2 regions of the Psychrobacillus sp. INOP01 genome follow, and region 1 is predicted to be linked to the other one. Evidence: a T-box and tRNA genes for the amino acid it is inferred to sense, from the RefSeq annotation. Region 1 holds a T-box; the other holds one or more tRNA genes.
The links. A T-box is a leader RNA that pairs with one kind of tRNA and senses whether it is charged. The one in region 1 lies ahead of ileS (isoleucine--tRNA ligase), so its partner is inferred to be a tRNA-Ile.
Positions count from the first base shown of each region.

Region 1 (11,296 bases):
TGAGTACTACTTATCCGATTGAGTGGAGTGCAAGGCGACGACTCCAGTGGGATAAGCGTTAGTCGAAGACCCCGCAGTGAAGCGAGGAGGCTGAGGCAACGCCCACGGAAAGCGTTCGCCTGAAACGGAAATCATCATCTTCAATTTTTCACCAATATCTATAATCCTTATCCCAGACCAAAAAAATGTGATCCAACTAGAAGTAGGATCACATTTTCTATACTTATTTACAATGTCACTACAACTTCTGCGCAACGTGCACATAGGGTAGGATGTGCTTCGCTTGTTCCAACTGTTTCGGAAATTGTCCAGCAACGCTCACATTTTTCACCGTCTGCTTTTTCTACTACAACAGAAGCATGCTCTAATGCCAAGCTGTTTGCAGGTGCTTCGGATGGAACACCGCCTAATTCAAACTTAGAAACGATGAACAATTGAGCTAAGTCAATAGCATTCGTTTCAAATAATGCTTTATAGTCATCGTTTACATATAAAGCCACTTTTGCTTCTAATGATTTACCGATCGTTTTTGCATTACGTGCTTCTTCTAATGCTTTTAATACATCATCACGTAATTCCATGATTTTTTCCCACTTAGCCGCTAGTTCTTTGAATTCTGGATAATCTACTGCTTCTGGCATATCCGTTAATTGAATACTTTCAGCTGTTTCATGCTCTAAATAAGCCCAAAGCTCATCTGTTGTATGAGGCAGGATAGGTGTTACTAATTTTAATAACGCTAATAATGTATCGTACATAACTGTTTGCATAGCACGACGATCTGGATGGTCTTCACCATAAATATACACAACATCTTTTGCAATATCTAAATAGAATGAACTTAGTTCACTTGATACAAAGTTATTTACTGTATGGTATACACTTGCAAAATCATAGCGATCATATGCAGCGTTTACACTAGTAATAACTTCTTGAAGCTTCATGTACATATATTGATCTACTTCACGAAGATCTTTAAATTCCACACGGTTATTAACAGGATGGAAATCACTGATATTACCATGTAAGAATCGGAATGTGTTACGGATTTTACGATAAACTTCGGAAACTTGTTTGAAGATCGCATCAGAAACACGTACATCAGCTGTATAATCAACTGAAGCTACCCATAGACGTACAATATCTGCACCTAACTGATTTATCACTTTAGAAGGAACAATTACATTCCCTAATGATTTACTCATTTTACGACCATTTCCATCTAATGTGAAACCATGGCTTAACAAACCTTTATAAGGTGCGTGACCAAACATAGCCGTACTAGTTATTAAAGAAGAGTTAAACCAACCACGATACTGATCGGACCCCTCTAGGTATAAGTCAGCTGGAAATACTAAATCATCACGTTCTTCTAGAACACCTTGATGAGATGAACCCGAATCAAACCAAACGTCCATGATATCTGTTTCTTTTGTAAAGATACCGTTCGGGCTTCCAATATGTGTAAATCCTTCTGGTAGTAATTCCTTCGCTTCTTTTTCAAACCAAATATTTGAACCGTGCTCACGGAATAATTTAGAAACATGTGAAATTGTCTCTTCTGTCAAAATCGGTTCTCCATCTTCCCCATAAAACACTGGAATCGGAACTCCCCATACACGTTGGCGAGAAATACACCAGTCTCCACGATCACGAATCATGTTAAATAGACGAGTCTCTCCCCATGCTGGAGTGAATTTTGTATCTCGAATTGCTTGTAGTAATTCATCTCTAAACGCCTCGATAGAAGCAAACCATTGTGCTGTAGCACGATAAATAACAGGTTTTTTCGTACGCCAGTCATGCGGATATGAATGTGTAAAGAATGTAAGTTTTTCAAGTGCACCTGCAGCCTCTAACGCTTCTGTAATTGCTTTGTTAGCTGTGTCATAAAATAACCCTTCAAAACCAGGTGCTTCAGCAGTCATTACACCACGGTCATCAACAGGACAAAGAACATCTAATCCGTAAGCTTTACCTACGTAAAAGTCATCCTCCCCATGGCCAGGAGCAGTATGGACACATCCAGTACCAGACTCAGTTGTTACATGCTCTCCTAAAATGATAAGAGAATCACGATCGTATAATGGATGCTTTGCAACTAGGCGGTCCATTTCCTTCCCTTCTAGCGTGCGTTCTACTGTATATTCTTCCCAGCCTAATTCTTCCGCTACAGATTTTACTAAATCTAATGCAACAACAAAATTAGAACCTTTTGTATTAACAACAGCATACTCCACTTTAGGATGTAGAGAAATAGCTAGGTTTGCAGGAATTGTCCAAGGTGTTGTAGTCCAAATGATAAATTTCGTTCCTTCTTCAAGCACGCCTTTACCCTCAGTCACCTCAAAACTAACATAAATAGATGGTGATTTTTTATCTTGGTATTCAATTTCAGCCTCAGCCAATGCCGATTCACTTGATGGTGACCAGTAAACTGGCTTTAATCCTTTATAAATATATCCTTTTTTAGCCATAGCACCGAATACTTCGATTTGGCGTGATTCAAATGCGGGAGTCAATGTAACATACGGATTGTCCCAGTCACCACGAACACCTAGACGTTTGAATTGTGAGCGTTGATTATCAATTTGTTGATATGCATATTCTTCACAAAGCTTTCTAAACTCAGCAAGAGACATTTCCTTACGTTTTACGCCTTTATTCGTTAGCGCTTGCTCGATTGGAAGACCATGTGTATCCCAGCCTGGAACGTAAGGCGCATGAAAACCTGCCATAGACTTGTGACGGACAATCATATCTTTTAATACTTTGTTTAATGCGTGACCCATATGAAGATCGCCGTTCGCATATGGTGGTCCATCATGCAATACAAAAAATGGTCTACCTTTTGTATGATCCTGTACTTTTTTATAAATATCCTGCTCTGCCCATTTTTCTTGAATTTCTAATTCTTTCACAGGTAAATTTCCGCGCATTGGGAAATCAGTCTTTGGCATTAATAACGTGTTTTTGTATTCCATCTAATTACCTCCTGATTAATAAAAGCATGAGTACTTCATAAAGTGAAACTTCCATATAGAGGATTTACAGATGTTTATCCCCCACCTATTTTAGAGCCTGTTAAACCAGGATAAGCAGTGCCGAAAACAAAAAAACTCCACATCCCAAAAAGGGACGAGGAGTTATGCTCGCGGTACCACCCTACTTGCGATTTTATTTAAAAATCGCCGCTTAGAATGCCATAACGGGGCATTAACCGAAGACACTTACTAAAAGTTCAGTGCCCTTGCTCCAAAGTGATATCCTAAATTAGTTTCTCTTCCTGAGCTCTCACCACCCTCAAGTCGCTTTATCGAAAACAAATTTAGGCGTCTTTTTCTACGCATATTATATGATATGAAATTATTATAGGTAAAGTATAGCTATGAGTCAAGAAAAGTTAATCTTCTGGAACTGAAATACGATCAATCGCTTCTGTATCCACATCATATTCCATTAAATGATTCCAGTCATCTGTATTGATCAAGTCTAATTGGGCTTCGACTAACATTTTAAAACGATTTCTGAAAACTTTTGATTGTTTTTTCAAGTCCTCGATTTCCAATGCAATCCTTCTAGCTTTTGTTAGAGCTTCATTGACAATTCGGTCAGCATTTTTCTCTGCCTCTTTCACAATCAGCTTAGCTTCTTTTTGTGAATTTCGACGGACCTCTTCTGCTGCCTCTTGAGCAACGACAATTGACTTATGTAGTGTTTCTTCAATCGAAGTAAAATGACCAACCTTTTCGCTTGAAGTTTTAAGCTTGGTTTCTAATTCCTTTTTTTCTTTCATCAAAATTTCAAGGTCTTTCATTATTTGATCAAGGAATTCATTTACTTCGTCTTCATTGTATCCTCTAAATCCTTTACCAAATTCCTTGTTATGTATATCAAGTGGTGTTAGTGGCATTTTAACATCTCCTTTACTACTATTCTTTCTACCATTATACATTTCTAAGAAGGTGAATACATCTATATTTGAAATATTCTTATAAAAATTAACTTTTTAGTTCTAACCTACCTATTTGTAGTCGAATTTTATCTTTCTTTGTTCTTCCTTCAATCATTATTAATTTTACTCTTCCATGTCCTCTTATAGAAAGTAAATCTAATTCTTGTAACTCAAGAGATACCTGATCCTTTTCTGACCAGTTCACTTTGACCTTTCCACTTTGAATTAGGGACGCTGATTTTTGACGAGAAATATTAAAAACCGAGGCAATCACCGTGTCTAATCGCAGGGAACTAACCGTTAAAGTCTCAGTTATCCATTCCTCCTGTTGTGCAAAATAATCGATTGGATTAACTATTTCTGCCAGATGAACTTTCACTTTCCCAATGGATGTAAAGTTAGCTCGAACATAATCCAATACCTCAAAGGCAACAACGAATTGAATGGCACCATCCTGTACTCGTATATCTCCAAATTTACTACGATCAATTCCAAGTGACATCATCGAACCAAGAACATCCTTGTGCTTTAACGTTACGAATTTAGTAGGATAATGGACTTCTACTACCTTCATTGAGTAATCGTTATCTGAAGGAGTATAGTAAGAAGGAAACAGCAGAACTCTTCTTCTCTCCGCATCTTCTAGGGCACCTTTAGCACTAGATTCAATATCTCCATATTGCCGACGGATCGAATCGACGATAAATTGCTGCCTTGGATCTAGAAAATCCGTCAACTTAGGAGCATATCGGTCCTCTACCTCCCTCATCATACTCACAACCTGTTCAATAAAAGGCTGTTCTTCTTTTCTAAAATGTTGCAATACATTTTCCATTGTAATATTTCCCTTTCAACTATAGTAAAAAACCCCACAGAAGTGAGGTTAGACAACTATATTAGCTATATAATATATACCCGTCATTGCTAGGTTTAATACAAAAATCGCCACGATTGGTGAGATGTCAATCATACCTAGTGGAGGAATAATCTTTCTAAACGGTTCTAAATAAGGTTCACATATTCTTCCTAAAAACTTCCCGAAGCTTGATTGTTGAATGCTCGGTACCCATGACATTAAAATATACCCTATTAATGCATACGTATAAATCCGAACACCCAAACTTAATAAATATAAAACTAATCCCATAAGTTAATTACTCCTCTGTTAATCTAGGTCGTTATAATAATAATCCGATATAGCACCATCAACTTCTACAGAATCTGGTGCACAAAGGAATATATCCGTACCTATTCTTTGTATGTCTCCACCTAAAGCGTACACTGTTCCACTTAAAAAGTCGATAATTCGAATTCCTTGCTCCTTATCTATACGTTGCAGATTTACAATTACAGCTTTTTTACTTTTTAAGTGCTCCGATATATCTTGTGCTTCTGCATACACTCGTGGCTCTATCAATATCACCTTGGATGACTTTTGTACGTTTTGAATACTAACAAGATTAGAAGTGTTCATATCCTTAGGAATTGTATTGAATTTACGTTCTTTAGGTGCAGACTTTACTGTTTGCTGTTTTATATTATTATCTACTGATTTTTGCTGCTGAGGTCTTGATTGCTGCGCTTCTGATGCTTCCTCTTCTTCATCTAGGTAGAAGAAATTTTTCATCCAGTTTTTCATGCTCATACAATTCCCTCCCTCTCTTTTCCTACCAATGCTGTTCCGATTCTTATAAAAGTAGCACCTTCTTCTATCGCTATTTCATAATCCCCAGACATTCCCATGGAAAGTTCTGTACAAGGTGCGTTGGCTATTTGTTTAGATGCAATTTTACTTTGGAGTTGTTTCAATCTCCGAAAAACATCATGGATGATTGTTTCATCTTCCGTATTTGGAGCCATTGTCATCAACCCAATTATACGAATACGTTCATAATTTTTAAGTTGTTCTATGAATGCTTCCACTTCATCAAATGCAAGCCCATGTTTTGACTCTTCTTGAGATACATTTACTTGTACAAAACAATCCTTCGTGGATGTAGCTCTTTTCTCAATTTCATCGGCTAAACTAATCCGATCCAATGAATGTAGGAAATTTATATGGTTAATAACCGATTTAACTTTTCTTGTTTGTAAAGTACCTATGTAATGCCATTGCACATCATTAGAAATGGCATCTAACTTTTTCTGTAAACCCTCTGGTCTATTTTCTCCTAAATGCAGAATACCATTCTCAATTACCTCGTTTGCTCGAGTTGCAGAAACTTCTTTTGTTACAGCTATTAATGTAACATCTTTTAATTTTCTATTAGCTCGTTCACATGCACTTTGCATACGTTGTTGAATTTGTTCTAAGTTTTGTTGTACGTTTGTCATTCGAAACCCAACTTTTCATCAATTGTTTTTTGTTTATTGTATCAATGAAATGCCGTTTTATCAATGATGAACATTATTACTCTAAGTTTTTGATACAATTATAACATCTTTTCCAATTATCGCTATATTTTGTACCGCTATTTTCTTCGTATCTCTTTTTTTATTAAAAAAAGTTGGATAAGCGCCATTTTCCTCTACTAGAAATGAAATAATATGACCAGTGTCTTTATCAATTTCCGCATCCACAATATAGCCTAGTAATTGCCCACTTTTCGCTTCTATTACTTCTTTTTGCTGTGCATCTGAAAATTTCATCATAAACCCCCTTTTATTCATTATATGAATGAAAATGAAAAAAACGCAGATTATTGAAGAACAAATTATATTTGATTAAAACGATACTGATTTCCGTTACAGGTGGACGCTTTCCGCGGCCGAGGCCGAGCCTCCTCGTTCGCTACGCTCCCTGTGGGGTCTCAACTGACTCGCTGTTCCAATTGGAGTCACCACCTTTCACTACAATCAAATAAGTGAGTAGATATTAACTAGATAATAGAGCAGAATGAGACTTCAAAGGATGAGGGAGAAGCGACACATACTGAAGGCTTATGCGTAGCGCGCGGCAAGAGCACATCTGCGTAGAATAATCATTAATAGTTTATAGTGGTAATTTTATTCCAAAGATATTTTAGCAACAAAAAAACGCTTTTTTCTAGAAAGAAAAAAGCGCTTGTTTAAATAAAATAACCTTATGGATTCAATTGGCTTTGAATAGTTGATAAAGCACTCTTCTCTAATCGGGAAATTTGTGCCTGCGATAAACCTAAGTCCATCGCTATTTCTGTTTGTGTAGCTCCATAGTAAATTCTCTTCGTTAATATTTTCTTTTGTCTTGTATCTAGCTTCTGAAAACTTTCTTTCACAGTAAAATAAGTGACCCATTGATCTTCGGATACATCATTATCGCATAATTGGTCCATCATATAAATAGCGTCGCCACCATCACTGAATATTGGCTCTTGCAAAGATACTGGATCCTGGATAGCATCTAAAGCAATTAATATATCCTCCACCGAAATATCAAGCTCTTTGGACAAATCTTCCAAGGTTGGCTCTTGTAAATGCTCGTTTATAAACTGTTCCTTTGCTTTCATAGCTTTATATGCAATATCTCTTAACGATCTTGATACTCGTACTGAATGGTGATCACGTAAGTGTCTTTTTATTTCTCCAATAATCATAGGAACTGCATACGTAGAAAAACGGACGTTATGCTTTAGATCAAAATTCTCAATAGACTTAATGAGTCCAATGCAACCAACTTGAAACAAGTCATCTGCTTGCTCTCCCCTATAAGCAAATCTTTGAACCAGGCTTAAAACTAACCTTAAATTACACATTACTAGCTCATCTTTAACAGAGTCTTCACCAGCTTGTAATCGAATAAACAATTCTTTCATTTCTTCATGCTTAAGTAAAGGAAGCTTAGATGTATCAATGCCGCATAATTCTACTTTTGTTCTCGTCATAGATCTTCCTCCGGACTTTTTAATTGTTCTAAGTCAGTTTGTCCGGGAAAGAAAAGATTATTCTAAAACGTACTATCCAATTTCACCCATTAGGCAATTGGTTCATTTAACAGCTCCTTTAAATCTAAAATGATTTTCTTTTCTAAACGAGATATATATGATTGCGAAATACCTAAATGATCGGCTACTTCTTTTTGGGTCATTTCTTCTTTACCGTTTAACCCAAACCGACATTGCATAATATACTTTTCTCTATTGCCCAGTAAGTTTATTGCTTCGAATACATGTTGGCGCTCTAGTTTTTTCTCCACATCTTCAATGATTAAGTCCTCACTAGTACCTAAAATATCTGATAGTAATAGTTCATTTCCATCAGAATCAGAATTTAAAGGTTCATCAAAAGAGACTTCTGACTTCATACGATTGGTCTTTCGTAAATGCATTAAAATTTCGTTCTCTATACATCTGGAAGCATAAGTTGCAAGCTTGATACCTTTTTCTAGATTAAACGTCTCTACAGCCTTTATCAGACCAATAGAACCTATACTTATAAGATCCTCTATATTCGTATTTGTCTGATCAAATCTTCTCGCAATATATACAACTAATCTTAAGTTTCGTTCGATTAATACATCTCTGGCATGTTCATCCCCATCCATAAACGCCAGTAGCATCTCACGCTCTTCTTCTCTCGATAATGGCTTAGGTAATGATTCATTGCCACCAATATAATGTACACTTTTTCTTCTAAAGGAAAGTACCCAATAGTAAATCTTACGCAACCATTTCATCAGCATTACCCTACACTCCTTTTCTTCAAATGAAAATATGATGAACTATGCAATATTCCATCTGCCTCATGTGGAAACTTTTCTTTTGCTTTCGTCATTACAATATATCCTTTAGGTAATGTCTGATCGCCAATTAGCCACTGATCATACTTAATACCAACAACCCATGTTTTATGCTTGTGAATCGTTGCAATTGGGATTAACCGTAATTTACTTGCATATTCTTTTGGAATCTTGTCCAATCCATCCCTCCCATTAAACTCCCAATCACTAATTGCTTTAAATAACGCCTGTGGCAAGACCTCTTGCAGCATTTCTGCTGCCACAAAGTGGACAGGATCATTGGATAACGGCTCTGTACATACATTTCCTGAGTCTATAAAAAGTGTTAGCTCCTTAGAAACACCAAATAACGTAATGTTAGATGAATATAAGAGCTCCCTTTCTCCGTGAGCTATATTCAAATGAAGGACATGTTTGGTCAAAAAATATAAACCACCAGTAGCAATCAAAGCAAAGTTGATAATCATAAACAAATTACTACTATTATCATACAAAGGAGCAATAGCTGTAAGTAAACCACCAGCAAAAACACTCGCAAGTAACGTTAGTATTATTGCCTTAACTATTTGTGAACGTTTTTTCCAAAAAGCGATAGCAATCATTACAAAAAAAGATAAAAATATTGTACTCATAGAATGAGAGAAAACAACTGTGATTACTCCAGCAGTTAAAGCAGATAGGAATAAATACCTTTTCTGATTTTCAATCCACCCTATTTTATTGGCAAATGCCAAAACGGTATAATTGAAAAAAGTATTGGTTACAATCATTACTTCCGCGTACATAATTTCCCTCCTTTTGACTAAAGCTTAGCATCTAAAGTGTAAGAAATTTGTCAAAAGAACGTTCGAAAACGTTCTTTTTTTACGACAAATAATAAATGAAATGAAGGATGGATTTTGAGATTTTCGAAATGGGGTTGCATTTCTTCCATGGATTACTTACTTTTGAGGTTTATTTACTCGCTCTTTATCAGTTTACTTGCCTTGATGGATGTTTTATCCGCGGTATCTATTGATTTACTTACTTTCAATTAACAAATACTTTTCAAAAGGAGATTTTCCCCAACCTTTAAATGAATAAAAAAACGCCCGGTACTTTTAGTTCATAACCTTTTCTAATGTTTTCGAAGTGCCTTAGACAGAGCAGTTGCTATATTATTACCGTGTAAATTTTTATAGATGCTAGTTGATAATCTTATGGCATTTGTCCCGCATTAACGGGCAGTAGATAACTGCCCCTAAAAGCCCGAATGGTTCAACTAACAATTAGTTGGGGTTACTACTTCTCTTCATTTCCACTTGTATAAAAGAAAATCTGCTTTCTTGCTCTATCATTGGATAATCACATTTCTAATTCAACAGCGATTACAATATGAATTTAGTCATACACATACCAGGATCACTTAGGGCAAGGTCTACAAAACTTTATACTTTCTTTTAAATACAAAAAAACAACCACCGAAGTGGTTGCTATTGTTTTTCTATTAGTTTCTACGTTGACGATTTCTTAAGAATGTTGGGATATCTAACGCATCCTCTTGTTGATTGTGAGTTACATGTCTATCTTGTTGAGGTGCTTGTTGTTGCACTTCTTCTTTACGTTGTTCTCTGATAGGTGCTGCAGTTGGTTGTGGTGCTCTGTTTCCACCGAATCCTGTGCTTCGTGGCTGTTTTTGTGTTAAAAGCTCTTCATTGAATCCAGTTGCAATTACTGTTACAACTATTTCATCTTTCAAGTTATCATTAATAACCGAACCAAAGATCATATTAACTTCTTCATCTGAGGCAGAGGCAACAATATCGGCTGCTTCTTGAACTTCAAACAGACTTAAGTTAGAACCACCAGTAATATTCATTAACACACCAGTCGCGCCATCGATTGATGTTTCAAGCAGTGGACTTGAAATAGCTTTTTTCGCAGCTTCCGCAGCACGATTTTCTCCTGCAGAAATACCAATACCCATAAGAGCTGCACCTTTATTGGACATAATTGTTTTTACATCTGCAAAGTCAAGATTGATAAGACCAGGTACTGCGATCAAATCAGAAATACCTTGAACCCCTTGACGTAAAACATTATCGGCTTCTCTAAATGCTTCTAGCATTGGTGTGTTCTTATCTACAATTTCTAACAAACGGTCATTTGGAATGACGATTAACGTATCTACTGACTCTTTCATCATACTAATTCCACCAACGGCTTGTGTAGAACGTTTACGACCTTCAAAAGTAAATGGACGTGTTACTACACCTACTGTTAATGCCCCTAAATCACGTGCTATTTGAGCAATGACTGGTGCTGCACCTGTTCCTGTACCGCCACCCATACCCGCGGTGACAAATACCATATCTGCTCCTCTAAGAGCTTCCTCGATCAATTCTTTACTTTCTTCTGCAGCTTTTTTTCCTACCTCAGGGTTTGCTCCTGCACCAAGACCGCGAGTTAGTTTTCCACCAATTTGTAGTTTTACTTCGGCTTTTGACATATTGAGAGCTTGTGCATCTGTATTAACAGCGATAAAATCTACACCTTGAACACCGTGTTCAATCATACGATTTACAGCGTTATTACCGCCACCACCTACTCCAATAACTTTAATGATCGCTAATTGATCTTCATTT
Region 1 covers NZ_CP073315.1:3,521,484-3,532,779, reverse strand. The annotation lists gene ileS (isoleucine--tRNA ligase) at 228-2,984, opposite strand; T-box leader at 3,132-3,354, opposite strand; gene KD050_RS17240 (DivIVA domain-containing protein) at 3,404-3,913, opposite strand; gene KD050_RS17235 (YlmH family RNA-binding protein) at 4,002-4,790, opposite strand; gene KD050_RS17230 (YggT family protein) at 4,839-5,102, opposite strand; gene KD050_RS17225 (cell division protein SepF) at 5,121-5,600, opposite strand; gene KD050_RS17220 (YggS family pyridoxal phosphate-dependent enzyme) at 5,597-6,289, opposite strand; gene KD050_RS17215 (YlmC/YmxH family sporulation protein) at 6,371-6,604, opposite strand; gene sigG (RNA polymerase sporulation sigma factor SigG) at 7,039-7,818, opposite strand; gene sigE (RNA polymerase sporulation sigma factor SigE) at 7,908-8,615, opposite strand; gene KD050_RS17200 (sigma-E processing peptidase SpoIIGA) at 8,615-9,457, opposite strand; gene ftsZ (cell division protein FtsZ) at 10,159-11,296, opposite strand, start outside.

Region 2 (11,296 bases), 1.6 Mb from region 1:
CATAAAAGCCTTTAACTCATCTATAGTAACTTGTTCTTTTACTACAACAAATGCTATTGGAACTTGTCCCCATTTATCATCTTGTTGACCTGTAACCCCTGCTTCAACAACTGCTGGATGTTTTACTAATGCTTGCTCCAATTCTGCTGGATATATATTTTCCCCACCGGATATGATTAGATCCGAGCGCCGATCGACAACGAACAAATATCCTTCCTCATCCAAATAACCAATATCTCCAGTATGCAGCCAACCATCCATAAGTGGTTTTTTTGTCTCAGCTGCTCCAATATATCCTTTTGTCACATGAGGGCCTTTAATACAAATTTCTCCCATTTTCTCTTCTCCATCAATACGAACATCGGCAAAGAAAAGTGGCTTTCCAGCTGAACCAAGTTTACGAATAGCATCCTCACTCGATAACGTAGTCGTTTGGGAGGATGTTTCTGTCATGCCGTATGTTTGCAGTACAGGGATGTTACGCTCAATTGCTCTTTCTAAATAAGACAGAGGCACAGGTCCTCCTCCAACTAACATCGATTGAAAAGAGCTGGGAACAAACTGATTTCTATTTTCTAGGACGGATAAAATTCGTTCTAGCATAACTGCAACTAAAGACATTCTTGTAACTTTTCCACCCACAATTTCATCTACTACACTTTCCGCATCAAATTTAGTATGGAGACTTACTGTCATTCCATAGAACAGCGACCGCATGAGAATAGAAAACCCACTAATATGAAATAGTGGAACTGTGCATAGCCAGCAATCGTTCGGATGCACACCCAAATGTAGAGCTGAACCTGTTGCATTCATTACATGGTTTTCTAGAGATTGGCGAACTCCTTTTGGACGACCAGTAGTCCCCGATGTATACATAATAGTAATAATGCGATCTTTAGACCACTCATCCTCGATGTAAAATGCTTTTCGCTCTCTATAGTAAATATCATCATAGGAAAACTTTTGTCTATAACCTAAATTTCTCTTTTCTAGGCTATCTACAAGCAATGCATCTGGTTTGCTGTCGTAGAGCTGGTATTTCAATTCTTCATCACTCAAACGTTCATTTAACATGACTATCTCACAACCAAGCTGCATACAACCATATAGCGCGATCACTAATTGAGAATTAGAGGTAGCTAATACAGCTATTCGCATCCCAGGTAAGATGCCTGTTGAATGTAGTCCTTCTGCAAATGCCGTAGATTCATCATATATTTGTTGAAATGTCCATTCTTTTCCTAAATAGCATAATGCTATTCTATCGGGTGTTAAATGGGCACGTTTTAAAAGTAAATTCGGTAACATTGTATCACCCTCCTTTATGCAATGATCTGGTACCTTTGCCTAATTTGATAAATCCTATGTAAAAAAGCCATCCTATAAAAGGATAGCTTTTTACTCGCAGGTGGTCACTTATCAGGGGAAACGCGGGAATTGACCAAAATCTGGTTTGCGTTTTTCTTTAAATGCATCTCGACCTTCTTTTGCTTCATCCGTTGTGTAATAAAGCAGTGTCGCATCGCCTGCTAATTGTTGAAGTCCAGCTAAACCATCCGTATCTGCATTCATTGCAGCTTTTAGGAAGCGAAGTGCAGTTGGACTCATTTCTAGCATTTCCTCACACCATTGAACAGTTTCATCCTCTAATTGTGCATATGGAACTACCGTGTTGACTAAGCCCATATCAAGTGCTTGTTGAGCGTCGTATTGACGACATAAATACCAAATTTCACGGGCTTTTTTATGTCCAATAATACGCGCTAAATAACCAGAGCCATAACCAGCATCAAATGAGCCTACTTTAGGACCAGTTTGTCCAAATCTCGCATTATCAGCAGCTATTGTTAAATCACAAACAACATGTAGAACATGTCCGCCACCAATCGCATAACCAGCTACCATTGCTACAACTGGTTTTGGTATCACACGGATTAGACGTTGTAAGTCTAGTACGTTTAAGCGAGGAATTTCATCTTCTCCCACATATCCGCCATGTCCACGTACTTTTTGGTCTCCGCCTGAACAGAATGCGTGTTCACCTTCACCAGTTAAGATAATTACACCTACATTTTTATCGTCACGAGCACGAGAAAATGCATCAATCATTTCCATTACTGTTTTAGGGCGAAATGCGTTACGCACCTCAGGACGGTTAATAGTAACTTTAGCAATTCCGTTATAAAACTCATACTTAATGTCTTCATATGTATGTAATGTTGTCCATTCGCGAGTCATCATACATCCTCCTTTAAAATTATATCCTCTACTATTGTAGCAAACAATTCAGGATTTTCCACATGAATTGCATGACCTACATCCCTAATTTCTTTATGTGCAACATTCGGGAGGTATTTTTCCATCTTTTTTGCAAGCTTGCTAAATTTTTCATCTAGCTCTCCAGTTATCAAAAAAGTCGGTGTGACGATTTCTTGGAGGTTGTTCCAATAGGAGGGTTGCACGCCGGTACCAAATCCACGCAAGCTATTAGCTAACCCTATTTCAGACCCCGCAAGTCGCTCTTGTCGTATGAGCTGCTGTTTCTCCAAAGTTAATTGTCGCTGAGAATGAAACAATGGAATTCCTTCCCAAAAATCTACAAAGGATGTGAGTCCTTCCTTCAATATTCGGTCCGCAAGCTGCTCATCTGATTGTTTTCTATTTAAACGTTCTTTTTTATCGGTAAGACCAGGGGAACTACTTTCAAGAATTAGTCCTTTTATTGGATATTGGTTTGCATAAGAAAGAGCTAATCGACCACCCATTGAATAACCAACAAGCGTAAAATTACTCCACTGAAGCTGCTGAAACAATGAATGTAAGTCTGCTATCTGCTCCTCTACAGCATAACGCGCAGAATCCTTAGGCTTGGAAGTTTCACCGTGCCCAATAAGATCAATGGTTAACATATCAAATGTATTAGGTAGAAACGAAATCACTTCATCCCATGTATGTGTAGATCCCGTAAAGCCATGCAAAAAAACAATTCTTTCCTTCGCTCCTTTATTATATCTGTTGAAATGGATATCAATCCCTCGGATATTTATCGTTATACTTTCCAAACCGAGTCCAGCTCCTTCGAAATATCTGCCCATAATTTGCGATGTGTTTCTGTATTAACTTGTCTATTTGTAAATACTTCTATAATACGAATATCCTTCGACTTCTCTTCAACTAATGCTTCTTTAAAATCTTCCTTCGAATGAACTGCAGTGTACTGAGCATTATACATAGCTGCTATATGTGAAAACTCTAATCCTGTCGGGGTACCAAATAAATGTTCAAAATAATTGGTTTCTGTAGATTGTGATAAATAAGAGAAAATTCCTCCACCATCATTATTCATAACGATTATTGTCATATCAGTTGAGTGGAATCGAGTCACTATCAAACCGTTCAAATCATGTAGGAAAGCTAAGTCTCCAATTAAAAGATATCCCGGACGATTTAATGCCACTTGAGCTCCAAGTGCTGAAGAAACTACTCCGTCTATTCCATTAGTTCCTCTATTCGCATAGAGCTTAATATTCTTTGTTGTTTTATTGAAAAAAGTATCTAAATCTCGTATTGGCATGCTGCTACTAGCAAATAAATAAGACATATCAGGCAACTTTTCAAACAACATTCCTGCCAATGCACCTTCATCTGTTTCATTATTAATGTAGCTATTCACATGATTGGTTGCTATTTTATTTGCTTGAGACCAGGAATCCGTATATGTAGAAGCTGACTTTTCCAGTGCTTTGATCCATAATGATTCAGCCTCAACCTGTACATGATGAGTAGCGATATGAAGCGAATCACGGAAAAGAGGGCTTTCATCTGCAACAATAAACACTTCTGGCTTACAAGACTTTAAAAACAACATTAAGGGCTTAGAAACTGGTTGAGCTCCAAAACGGATTACTACATTTGGACCAGAGACTTTTTGAAAAGCTTCATTTTTAAGAATAGCATCATATTGATCTATACATAAATCCATGCAATCAGCAGGGATAGATGTCCGTAAATTCGATAATGGGTCAACTAGAACTGGCCATTGTACAGTTTTTGCAAATTCCCAAAAACCATCAGTAGTTTGAAGGGAATCTCCAACTATAATTAATCCCTTTACTTCATTTTGAAGGATATCTTTATACCATACTAAAAATTCTTCACTTGGTACTAGCTTTCCTATCTCCGGTACTTGCATATTCACTGTTGGTAAGGTTTGTTCCATATCAAGTAATAAAGGTTCGCGGAATGGCACATTAATATGAACAGGTCCCATCGGAAAAGCTCTCGACATAGACACGGAACGTTGGATATGACGCTCCACGAAGGCCAAATTTGCTTCATCTTTTTCAGGTAAGGGAAAGTCAACTGTCCACTTCACGTGCTTCCCGTATAAATGAAGTTGATCAATTGCTTGAGGTGCTCCTACTTCTCTTAGTTCATGAGGTCGATCAGCTGTAACGACCAATAAAGGTACACGAGCGTAGTATGCTTCAACGATAGCGGGAAAGAAATTTGCCGCCGCAGTCCCAGAAGTACATAAAAGTACAACAGGATTTTTTTTTGCTTTTGCAATCCCTAGCGCAAAATAACCAGCAGAACGCTCATCTATTTGACGATAAAATTGAAAACCCTCACTTTTGGCAAATGCATACGCAAGCGGAGTAGACCTTGAACCGGGACACAAAACAATATCCTGAACCCCTGCCTGTTTAATCGTTTCTACAAAGTGATTTACATAAGATGTTAAATACTCGATGTTAGTCATTCATATTTCCTCCAAGCGTTCTAAGCATTGGACGGAACTTCACTCGTGTTTCTTCAAATTCATCTAAAGATGATGATTCGGCAACAATTCCGCCACCAGCATATAAATAGGCATGTTCATTTTCAACTAAAGCGGAACGTATCCCAACAGCGAACTCACCGTCTCCTTCAGCATTTATCCAGCCAATAGGTGCAGCATAATATCCACGGTTCATCTGTTCAGACTCACGAATAATCTTAATCGCATCCTGACGAGGCTCTCCCCCTAATGCGGGAGTTGGGTGTAAAGCCTGTACTAGCTCGAATAGCGAAGAATCCTTTTTAAGATTCCCTTCTATTGGAGAATATAGATGCTGTATATCTCTGATTTTCATAAGCTTTGGTCTAGTGGGTATTTTAATATCCTCACAATATTGCATAAATACTTTCTTAATCATTTCAACTACATATTTATGCTCACCTAAATTTTTGGAATCTGACAATAACGAATCTCCTAGCTCTCTGTCCTCGAGAGAATTTTTTCCTCGTCTTATGGAACCCGCTAGTCCAGCAGATTGTGCTTTATCATTTTCCACTTTTACTAATCGCTCTGGTGTTGCACCAAAAAAGATTTTCTCATCATTCTCTAAACCAAACAAATAACTTTCTGGTTGCTCCATTGAAGCATTATATATTGCAGTAGCTGGAGAGAAAGTATCGTCAAATGTTAGTTTTAGTGATCTTGCAATTACTACCTTTTGTACTTCATCTTCTCTTATTCTTTTTGTTACATCCTCCACTGCATGCAAATATTCATCCTTCAAGCGATCTTCTCGTTTGATTAGGGTCGGTTTGGCATGTACCTTTAACTCTTTTACTTGAGCAGTGTGTATTAACGTGTCTCTTTCTATACGTAGCTGTTCAAAAGTTTCCATGCTCTTCGCTTCATCCGTAATATAGTGAATATTAACAAATGCTTGATCATGTCGAATAACTAACTGAAAAGTAGATACGACAAAGAATGCAGACGGAAATGTATCCCATTCCGATGGGATCTTGTTTTTCGGATCAAACGCAAATCCACCAAAAAGAATAGGAGATACATCTGCTTTTTCCTTTAATGATGACTGGCATAGTTCCTTCCATTTCATATCAATATCCTTGTATCTATCATCTTCTAAATTATTTGTAATAGTATAGGCATGTCCCAATCCTACTAAAGTTAACGTTTTCTCTTTGTTTTGCCAAAAATAACGTTTCCCTTTATATAATTCGTCCCCTGCCTCAAAAAAGGCTTGTGCGGATAATCTTGATACTTCTATTGTTTCCGTATAAAAACGGTATTCTGTATTAATGGCACCGGTGGTTTTCGGCATAAATATGACCTCCGTTTAGTAACTACTCTTACATCTAGGTTGATTAATTTACTCTACCCTTAATCATACAACTTTCTACACATTTCAGCACACATTTAGTCATAAGTTTATGCTAAAATTGAGATTGGATTCTTTTAAAGGAGAGAAAAATTATGTCACACGAATTTCAAGCAGACAAAGGGTGGCGCGTTTGGTGGAAATTAACAAGACCACATACCCTAACTGCCTCATTTGCACCAGTTTTTCTTGGCACAATGATTGCCCTATACGAGGCAAAGATTGACTGGCTATTATTTATCGCTATGTTATTAGCTTGTCTATTGATACAAGCTGCTACAAATATGTTTAACGAATATTATGATTTTGTACGAGGTCTCGATAGCGAGGAATCGGTAGGAATCGGTGGAGCAATTGTCCGTAATGGTGTAAAACCCAAAACTGTTATGCAATTAGCTCTATTACTATATTTAATAGCAGCCGTATTAGGAATCTATATTTGTTATGAAAGCTCTTGGCTATTGTTAGTAGTCGGTGCAGTTTCTATGGCAGTGGGATATTTCTACACAGGTGGTCCCTATCCTATTTCTAGTACTCCCTTTGGAGAACTATTTAGTGGATTGTTCATGGGGATGCTTATTGTTTTAATTGCTGTTTATATTCAAGTAGGTTCAGTACCATTATTTGCAGTTTTATTATCTGTACCAAGTGCCCTTCTTGTTGCTGCGATAATGCTTTCTAATAATATTCGCGATTTAGTAGAAGACACTGCAGGTGGCCGAAAAACGATGGCTATATTAGTAGGTCGGAAAAACGCCATTACCATTTTAGCTTCTTATTTTGTTTTATCTTATCTTTGGATTATTGGTCTAGTAGTTTTGCAAGTAATCACTCCGTGGAGTTTATTGGTTTTATTAAGTCTGAAAAAACCAATACATGCTATAAAATTGTTTAAACAAACAGAAAATCCAGTTCAAGTAGCACCAGCTATGAAAGACACCGCACTCACAAATACGATTTTTGTATTTCTATTAGGCATTGGTTTACTGATTGGCTATTATCTATAACAGTTTAAACAAAAACAGATGAGAAGTTATTTACCTTCTCATCTGTTTTTGTTTATACAATGTACGCAAAACTAGTTTTCTGTCTACATCACATATTTTACTTAGAAAGTGGAAGTGCCCTGGTTTTCGGAGGGCCTTGGCCAGACTTGTTACTATATTAATACCGACTGATTTTTTAGAGATGCTGGTCGTGGCTACCGTCACAACCAGCATTTCTTTTTTCGGTAATTTTATAGCGTTTATCTGTCCGTTGCCCTCCTTCAACTTTAGGAACTAGGTTAGTACAGCTTTTGGGAAGAAGGGAAAAACTCATTCCTACCTTTTAATGAGGATGACAGTCTAAGTACGCGACATCGTATCGCTACGACTGCCTTACCCGCATCGTGCGGGCCTCCGATGATACAATTTCGGTCTCACCTTTACCTAAACGGAAATCAACGGTATCGTTTAATTCTTTAAAGTATTACCAACAATCGGTTAGTAGCATGATATTCCATATACTTTCTTATTTTTCTAGGAAAGTGTAAGTGCCTATGTATAACAGCAGAAAAAGTTAATAGTAATGAAATGCAAATATAAAAAAAGGTAACCAATGAATGGTTACCTTTTTTGAGTATGACCCCTACGGGATTCGAACCCGTGTTACCGCCGTGAAAGGGCGGTGTCTTAACCGCTTGACCAAGGGGCCTATATATGGCGGAGAAGGAGGGATTTGAACCCTCGCGCCGGTTGCCCGACCTACACCCTTAGCAGGGGCGCCTCTTCAGCCACTTGAGTACTTCCCCATATATATGGCTCCGAAGGTAGGACTCGAACCTACGACCAATCGATTAACAGTCGATTGCTCTACCACTGAGCTACTTCGGAATAATGGTGGGCCTAAATGGACTCGAACCATCGACCTCACGCTTATCAGGCGTGCGCTCTAACCAGCTGAGCTATAGGCCCATTATTGGAGCGGGTGAAGAGAATCGAACTCTCATCATCAGCTTGGAAGGCTGAGGTTTTACCACTAAACTACACCCGCATTACTATGGTGGCTCAGGACGGAATCGAACCGCCGACACAAGGATTTTCAGTCCTTTGCTCTACCGACTGAGCTACTGAGCCTCTTGGATTTATACTAAGCTTTTGGCTTATTCTAAATCTCTAATTAATATGTATAAGGTTTAAATCTTATATAAATAAATGGCGGTCCCGACCGGGATCGAACCGGCGATCTCCTGCGTGACAGGCAGGCATGTTAACCGCTACACCACGGGACCATTTGGTTGCGGGGACAGGATTTGAACCTGCGACCTTCGGGTTATGAGCCCGACGAGCTACCACTGCTCCACCCCGCGACAATAAAATACTTTTTGTTAATATACTTAAGGAAAAATTATTACTTCCACAAACAATAAGATGAAAATGGAGGAGGAAGAGGGATTCGAACCCCCGCGCGGTATGACCCGCCTGTCGGTTTTCAAGACCGATCCCTTCAGCCAGACTTGGGTATTCCTCCAAGATATTGTTGGTGGACCTTGCAGGACTCGAACCTGCGACCGGACGGTTATGAGCCGTCTGCTCTAACCAACTGAGCTAAAGGTCCTTAAGATGGCGGCAGAGGGAGTCGAACCCACGACCTTTCGGGTATGAACCGAGTGCTCTAGCCAGCTGAGCTACACCGCCAAGATTATTTCAAAATTTTTATAAATGGTGGAGCCTAGCGGGATCGAACCGCTGACCTCCTGCGTGCAAGGCAGGCGCTCTCCCAGCTGAGCTAAGGCCCCAAAAATAATAACTGGTCGGGAAGACAGGATTCGAACCTGCGACCCCTTGGTCCCAAACCAAGTGCTCTACCAAGCTGAGCTACTTCCCGTTATATGGTGCGCTCGGCAGGACTCGAACCTGCAACCTCTTGATTCGTAGTCAAGTGCTCTATCCAATTGAGCTACGAGCGCATATGTTTCATAAAAGTGGTGCCGAGGACCGGAATCGAACCGGTACGGTAGTCACCTACCGCAGGATTTTAAGTCCTGTGCGTCTGCCAGTTCCGCCACCCCGGCACTTTAGTGAATCTTTGGAGCGGAAGACGAGGTTCGAACTCGCGACCCCCACCTTGGCAAGGTGGTGTTCTACCACTGAACTACTTCCGCTCGGTCATTAAATTAAATGGTGCGGGTGAAGGGAGTCGAACCCCCACGCCTTGCGGCGCTAGATCCTAAGTCTAGTGCGTCTGCCAGTTCCGCCACACCCGCCTACATAATTCACTATAAAGTGATGAGCCATGTAGGATTCGAACCTACGACCCTCTGATTAAAAGTCAGATGCTCTACCAACTGAGCTAATGGCTCGGAAAATGGTGCCGGAGAAAGGACTTGAACCCTCAACCTACTGATTACAAGTCAGTTGCTCTACCAGTTGAGCTACTCCGGCAGGAGTAAAGTATTATGGTGGAGGATGACGGGCTCGAACCGCCGACCCTCTGCTTGTAAGGCAGATGCTCTCCCAGCTGAGCTAATCCTCCTGGGTAATTTATGTATTTATTGCAAGCCCAGCGACGTCCTACTCTCACAGGGGGAAACCCCCAACTACCATCGGCGCAAAAGAGCTTAACTTCCGTGTTCGGTATGGGAACGGGTGTGACCTCTTTGCCATCATCACTAGACCTGAATAATTAATGAAAGACAAGTTTTATTATAACAACTCTGTAGAATATTACAAGAGTTATTTAATAAAAATTTTTATTCTTTCAAAACTGGATAAACGACATTGTTACGTTAAACAAATTTGGTTAAGTCCTCGATCGATTAGTATTCGTCAGCTGCACGTGTCGCCACGCTTCCACCCCGAACCTATCTACCTCATCGTCTTTGAGGGATCTTACTTACTTGCGTAATGGGAAATCTCATCTTGAGGGGGGCTTCGTGCTTAGATGCTTTCAGCACTTATCCCGTCCACACATAGCTACCCAGCGATGCTCTTGGCAGAACAACTGGTACACCAGCGGTGTGTCCATCCCGGTCCTCTCGTACTAAGGACAGCTCCTCTCAAATTTCCTACGCCCACGACGGATAGGGACCGAACTGTCTCACGACGTTCTGAACCCAGCTCGCGTACCGCTTTAATGGGCGAACAGCCCAACCCTTGGGACCGACTACAGCCCCAGGATGCGATGAGCCGACATCGAGGTGCCAAACCTCCCCGTCGATGTGGACTCTTGGGGGAGATAAGCCTGTTATCCCCGGGGTAGCTTTTATCCGTTGAGCGATGGCCCTTCCATGCGGAACCACCGGATCACTAAGCCCGTCTTTCGACCCTGCTCGACTTGTAGGTCTCGCAGTCAAGCTCCCTTCTGCCTTTACACTCTTCGAATGATTTCCAACCATTCTGAGGGAACCTTTGGGCGCCTCCGTTACACTTTAGGAGGCGACCGCCCCAGTCAAACTACCCGCCTGACACTGTCTCCTACCCGGGTTACGGGTATGGGTTAGAATTTCAATACAACCAGGGCAGTATCCCACCGACGCCTCCTCCGAAGCTGGCGCTCCGGGCTCTAAGGCTCCTGCCTATCCTGTACAAGTTGCACCAAAATTCAATATCAAGCTATAGTAAAGCTCCACGGGGTCTTTCCGTCCTGTCGCGGGTAACCTGCATCTTCACAGGTACTATAATTTCACCGAGTCTCTCGTTGAGACAGTGCCCAGATCGTTACGCCTTTCGTGCGGGTCGGAACTTACCCGACAAGGAATTTCGCTACCTTAGGACCGTTATAGTTACGGCCGCCGTTTACTGGGGCTTCAATTCGCACCTTCGCTTGCGCTAAGCACTCCTCTTAACCTTCCAGCACCGGGCAGGCGTCAGCCCCTATACTTCACCTTACGGTTTTGCAGAGACCTGTGTTTTTGCTAAACAGTCGCCTGGGCCTATTCACTGCGGCTCTTCTAGGCTATGCACCCAAAAGAGCACCCCTTCTCCCGAAGTTACGGGGTCATTTTGCCGAGTTCCTTAACGAGAGTTCTCTCGCTCACCTTAGGATTCTCTCCTCGACTACCTGTGTCGGTTTGCGGTACGGGCACCTATCACCTCGCTAGAGGCTTTTCTTGGCAGTGTGAAATCAGGAACTCCGGA
Region 2 covers NZ_CP073315.1:796,638-807,933, forward strand. The annotation lists gene KD050_RS04005 (o-succinylbenzoate--CoA ligase) at 1-1,311, opposite strand, end outside; gene menB (1,4-dihydroxy-2-naphthoyl-CoA synthase) at 1,423-2,241, opposite strand; gene menH (2-succinyl-6-hydroxy-2,4-cyclohexadiene-1-carboxylate synthase) at 2,241-3,065, opposite strand; gene menD (2-succinyl-5-enolpyruvyl-6-hydroxy-3-cyclohexene-1-carboxylic-acid synthase) at 3,053-4,765, opposite strand; gene KD050_RS04025 (isochorismate synthase) at 4,758-6,119, opposite strand; gene KD050_RS04030 (1,4-dihydroxy-2-naphthoate polyprenyltransferase) at 6,272-7,183, shown strand; tRNA gene KD050_RS04035 (tRNA-Glu) at 7,800-7,871, opposite strand; tRNA gene KD050_RS04040 (tRNA-Ser) at 7,878-7,968, opposite strand; tRNA gene KD050_RS04045 (tRNA-Asn) at 7,976-8,050, opposite strand; tRNA gene KD050_RS04050 (tRNA-Ile) at 8,055-8,131, opposite strand; tRNA gene KD050_RS04055 (tRNA-Gly) at 8,137-8,210, opposite strand; tRNA gene KD050_RS04060 (tRNA-Phe) at 8,218-8,293, opposite strand; tRNA gene KD050_RS04065 (tRNA-Asp) at 8,373-8,448, opposite strand; tRNA gene KD050_RS04070 (tRNA-Met) at 8,452-8,526, opposite strand; tRNA gene KD050_RS04075 (tRNA-Ser) at 8,595-8,687, opposite strand; tRNA gene KD050_RS04080 (tRNA-Ile) at 8,698-8,774, opposite strand; tRNA gene KD050_RS04085 (tRNA-Met) at 8,781-8,854, opposite strand; tRNA gene KD050_RS04090 (tRNA-Ala) at 8,880-8,955, opposite strand; tRNA gene KD050_RS04095 (tRNA-Pro) at 8,968-9,044, opposite strand; tRNA gene KD050_RS04100 (tRNA-Arg) at 9,050-9,126, opposite strand; tRNA gene KD050_RS04105 (tRNA-Leu) at 9,143-9,231, opposite strand; tRNA gene KD050_RS04110 (tRNA-Gly) at 9,247-9,321, opposite strand; tRNA gene KD050_RS04115 (tRNA-Leu) at 9,339-9,423, opposite strand; tRNA gene KD050_RS04120 (tRNA-Lys) at 9,447-9,519, opposite strand; tRNA gene KD050_RS04125 (tRNA-Thr) at 9,526-9,601, opposite strand; tRNA gene KD050_RS04130 (tRNA-Val) at 9,617-9,692, opposite strand; rRNA gene rrf (5S ribosomal RNA) at 9,718-9,833, opposite strand; rRNA gene KD050_RS04140 (23S ribosomal RNA) at 9,956-11,296, opposite strand, start outside.
Region 2: it encodes a tRNA-Ile, which carries the amino acid that the T-box ahead of ileS (isoleucine--tRNA ligase) is inferred to sense. The anticodon was not compared.